2 regions of the Enterobacter sp. KBR-315C3_2022 genome follow, and region 2 is predicted to be linked to the other one. Evidence: predicted binding sites of a transcription regulator. Region 2 holds the regulator's gene; the other holds the start of a gene.

Region 1 (2,455 bases), on a different contig from region 2:
CCGACGCGCTTTACAACACCTTGCTGGCGCGCTCGCGCGCGTCGCGCTCCAGAGAAAAGATAATGCGCTGAAGCTCGCGCTCGGCCGCTGGCCCCACGTTCAGGAAGCGAAAGCTCAGGCGCGGGGTGGTAATGGTCTCATTTTTACCGTCCACCACCTTACGCTCGCTGATGGCAATCAGCTGGGCGTCAAACCAGAAGCGCCCAAATCCCCCCATATCCAGCTCGATCTGCGTAAAGCGCATCCCTTCGACCAGTCCGTCGGGCTTCGGCACGTCCATTAGCGCGCCCATGCCGCCCAGCGACAGGTCGAAAAGGCGAAAGCGGATCTCTTTTTTATCCGGCATTTTGGCTTTGCAGAAGTAGGCGGGATGCAGAGGCGCGCTGATGCGGAAATATTCCCGGCGCTGCACGAACCAAAGGTTCAGCGGCAGCGAGGAGGTGAACGCGGGCAGCCCCTGATAAACGCTCGGCGACAGGCGCGGCAGAACGAACTCCACCTTCGCGCCCTGGGTTTCCGCCATCACCGAAATGTGCTCCGCGCGCAGCACGGCGCGGTTCTCCTGCTCCTGACTGCCAAGGTCGATAATCAGCGCATCCGGCGAGGCGTCCAGAATTTTGCTGATGAACTGGCTGTCGGCCCAGCTGATGCGCAGCGGCACTTCGCCCTTTTGCAGGTCGCGCAGCACCCCCAGTACAGCCAGCGGATTTTGCTTCAGAAACTGCTCACTGTAATTACTCACGCCAGATGGCTCCTCGATGTATCACGGACTGTCTGTGGGTTATCGGCAGCCCGCGGTGAAACTTAATACAAACCGGTGAGTTTTTTTAAGCGTAGGCCAATTTAAGTCGGTGAGTTGAAACTGATTTTCTGACGATGGCCTATACTTAAGCTACTGGCGCAGGAGGGTTTCTGCGCAGGCATTCATCTGCAAGAGGGCATCGCTATGGGTATCATCGCCTGGATTGTTTTTGGTCTTATTGCCGGGGCTATCGCCAAACTGCTTATGCCGGGGCGCGACGGCGGCGGCTTTATTTTGACCTGTGTCCTGGGTGTCGTGGGTGCGGTTGTTGGCGGCTGGCTGGCGACGATGTTCGGCGTCGGCGGGAGCATCAGCGGCTTCAACCTGCACAGCTTCCTGGTGGCCGTGGTCGGCGCCGTCGTGGTGCTGATCGTGTTTCGACTGCTCAGGCGGGCATAAAAAATCTCAGGCGGCTCTCTTCGGAGGGCCGTTTTTTTATTTGCGTATTGATTTGCTAATTGAAATGATAATAATTGTCGTTCACAATATTATATATATCAAGACGACACTATGAACACCACACGTTTCGCGCAAGGCGCGCTGGCAGGAGCCGTAGCGCTGGCATTGCAGGTTCCCGCGTTCGCTGAAGAATCCACCATTCTCGTCACCGGATCGGAGCAGGGAAGCGAGCTGCCCGCCTGGACCAACAGCGCCACCAAGTCCGCGGTGGCCGAAAGTAAAACGCCGCAGGTGATCAACACCGTGTCGGCTCCGCAAATCGAGCAGCGCCACGCCAGCTCCGTAAACGAGATCCTGCGCTACGCCCCTGGCGTGTCGACAGAGGTGCGCGGCAATACCTCCTACATGAGCGAATATAAAATCCGCGGATTCACCGTCGATCAGGAGTTCTACAACGGGCTACAGCTGCCGTACAACGTCACGGGGAACACCAAGGCGCGCATCGATCCGCTGCTGATTGAGAGCGTCGATATCCTCAAGGGGCCATCTTCGGTGCTGTACGGCGGCGGCTCGCCGGGCGGCCTGGTCAATATTCAAAGCAAGAAGCCGCAGAAGGCGGCGAAAACCGAGCTGGGCTTCACCACCGGGAACCGCAATCTGAAGGAGGGCTATCTCGACTCCACCGGCCAGATTGCCGACAGCGACTGGAGCTATCGTCTGCTGGGCAAAGCGACCGAGAACGACGACCAGCCGCACACCACGCGCTATGAAAACTATCTGGTGGCCCCGTCCGTGACCTGGCAGCCGGACGGCAAAACGCGGCTCACCGTCGACGCGCTGGCGCAAAATACCCCGAGCCTGTCGCCGTCTAACCCGCTGCCGCTCTCCTACCTGCGCTCGCAGTACGCCGATCGCCGCGCCTTCGCCGGGGATGAGTGGAGCGGCTTTAAGCAGCGCCAGTGGATGCTGGGCTACAGCTTTGAGCACGAGTTCGACAGCGGCTGGGGCTTCAGCCAGAAGGCGCGCTACTTTGACGTTGATACCCACCAGCGCAGCGTGTACGCCACGGGCACCGGCAGCGAGGTCTATGAGCTGAACCGCTTTGCCTACACCACGGATGAGGATCTTAAGAGCTTTAACATCGACAACCAGGTGACCAAAACCGTGGCGCTGGGCGAGTGGCAGCACCACCTGCTGGCCGGCTTTGACTACCAGAAGATGGACTCGCACTTCCACTACCGCTACGCGTCGGCC
Region 2 (2,455 bases):
AGGTGGCCGAGGTGGTGGATTTGCGCCTGGAAGGGACGTGGGTGAAGGCGGAAGGGCAGCAGGGTTACTTCCTGCAGCGCATGACGCCAACCTACGCTTCCTCAAACGGTCGTCTCGATATCTGGTGGGATAACCGCTCAGACTTTAACGCCAACGGTGAAAAGGCGGTGTTCTTCGGGGCGATGTATGACCTCAAAAACTGGGATCTGGCGGGCTGGGCCGTCGGCGCGTCCTACGTTTACGCCTGGGATGCAAAACCGGCCGACTGGTTTATCAACGCCGCGGGCCAGCGTGAAGACTACGCGTCCAACAAAATCAAAGAGTCTGCGTACAGCCTGGATGCGATGTACACCGTCCAGGACGGCCGCGCGAAAGGCACCATGTTCAAACTGCACTTCACCCAGTACGACAACCACTCCGATATCCCGAGCTGGGGCGGCGGTTACGGCAACATCTTCCAGGATGAGCGCGACGTGAAGTTCATTGTTATCGCCCCATTCACTATCTTCTGATAAACGCTCTGGCGGGCTAAGGCTCGCCGGAATGGAGACGGCTATGTTTAAGAAAATCGTTCTTGTCGCGGTGATGACCGCCGGGCTTGCAGGCTGCGCAACCTCACCGGGGCCGAAAGAAGATTCGCGGCTGAAAGAGGCGTACAGCGCCTGTATCAATACCGCGCAAGGCTCGCCAGAAAAAATCGAGGCCTGTCAAAGCGTGCTGAACGTGCTGAAAAAAGAGAAGGCGCACGAGCAGTTCGCCACGCAGGAGAACGTCCGGGTGATGGATTATCAGGCCTGCATTCAGGCGCGTAAAACCGGTAACGATCAGGAAGTGGCGAAGCGCTGCGATAAGATCTGGCAGGAAATTCGCAGCAACAACAACTAATACGCTGTTTTTACGCCCGGTGACGCTGCGCCACCGGGCTTTTTTTGGCAAAAAAAAAGCCAACCTTGCGGCTGGCTCAGAGTATGAATAGGGATTACTTGGCGTCGTGCGCGCGGTCGTTTTCGCGGCAATCGCCTTCAGCGCAGTGGCCATACAGGTACAGGCTGTGGTTAGTCAGGCGGATACCGTGACGCGCTGCGATTTCACGCTGGCGTGATTCGATGGAATCATCGCTAAATTCAATCACCTTGCCGCAGTCGAGGCAGATCAGGTGATCGTGGTGGTGCTGCTGAGTCAGTTCGAAAACAGATTTACCGCCTTCAAAGTTATGACGGGTAACAATGCCCGCGTCATCAAACTGGTTCAACACGCGATAGACGGTTGCCAGGCCAATTTCTTCGCCCATGTCGATAAGACGCTTGTAAAGGTCTTCCGCACTGACATGGTGATTATCTGGCCCCTGAAGCACTTCAAGGATTTTTAACCGAGGAAGCGTAACTTTCAGGCCAGCCTTCTTTAATGCGGTATTGTTGTCGGTCATGCGGAATCTGTCCTGTTGCTAAACGATTCACTTCAAAAGAACAAGTGAGAGAGAATGCTCTTGGGATAATGCGTCTCATTATAGAACTGCCACGCCTAAATGAAAACTGCAAGTCTCAAGCAAAGTATGCTTATAAAAATGGGGTATCACCAACAAACTTGTCCGATGAAGCCCACGTTTTACCAGGGGGATATTGTACAGGTCTGGACGAAAAAGTTAAAAGTTTGTAGCAATTAATTTAATCGGTTTGACCTGAACAACGGGCGCAACCGAAGTTGCGCCGCAGGGATATCAGGCGTTGAGGATGTCGTCCAGGTTCAGCTCTTCACGAACCTGCTTCACCCATTTTTCAACGCGTTCGGCGGTCAGTTCTGGCTGACGGTCTTCGTCAATGGCCAGGCCTACAAAGTGATCGTCATCCGCCAGGCCTTTTGAGGCTTCAAAATGATAGCCCGCGGTTGGCCAGTGGCCGACAATCGCCGCGCCGCGCGGCTCGATGATGTCGCGGATGGTGCCCAGCGCATCGCAGAAATATTCCGCGTAGTCTTCCTGATCGCCACAGCCGAACAGGGCGACCAGCTTGCCGTTGAAGTCCACCTCTTCAAGCGTAGGGAAGAAGTCATCCCAGTCGCACTGCGCTTCGCCGTAGTACCAGGTCGGGATGCCCAGCAGCAGGATGTCATAGCCTTCGAGATCTTCTTTGCTGCTCTTGGCGATGTCGTGCACATCGGCAACGTCTTTACCGAGCTGTTTTTGAATGTTTTTTGCGATGTTTTCGGTATTGCCGGTGTCACTGCCGAAGAAAATGCCGATGATTGCCATGAGTAAAATAACCTCTTGAAACTTAATAGTATGGTGGCGCAAATTGTCCACGGATAAGGGCAATAATAGCAGAACACGCAACCCTGCGGAAACCGCAATCGCGCAGGACTGCACTCTGTGCTACATGAAAAGAGAATTTTGGGGAATTTTCAGACTTATGCTTTCGCGCGAAGCGTCCCGAGCTGGGCGATCAACATCTCTTCAATC

Evidence for each region. The regulator Fur, encoded in region 2, represses iron uptake genes when iron is present. The targets are predictions, from matches to a motif close to ATAATAATGAGAACNACTATCAA.
Region 1: the regulator Fur is predicted to act here: its motif matches at 1,272-1,294, upstream of AB8804_RS01440 (TonB-dependent siderophore receptor).

The regions. Positions count from the first base shown of each region.
Region 1 covers NZ_JBGKEB010000001.1:277,518-279,972, forward strand. The annotation lists gene AB8804_RS01430 (flagellar brake protein) at 11-742, opposite strand; gene AB8804_RS01435 (GlsB/YeaQ/YmgE family stress response membrane protein) at 947-1,201, shown strand; gene AB8804_RS01440 (TonB-dependent siderophore receptor) at 1,313-2,455, shown strand, end outside.
Region 2 covers NZ_JBGKEB010000008.1:83,667-86,121, reverse strand. The annotation lists gene chiP (chitoporin) at 1-512, shown strand, start outside; gene chiQ (ChiQ/YbfN family lipoprotein) at 556-885, shown strand; gene fur (ferric iron uptake transcriptional regulator) at 980-1,426, opposite strand; gene fldA (flavodoxin FldA) at 1,718-2,248, opposite strand; gene ybfE (LexA regulated protein) at 2,404-2,455, opposite strand, start outside.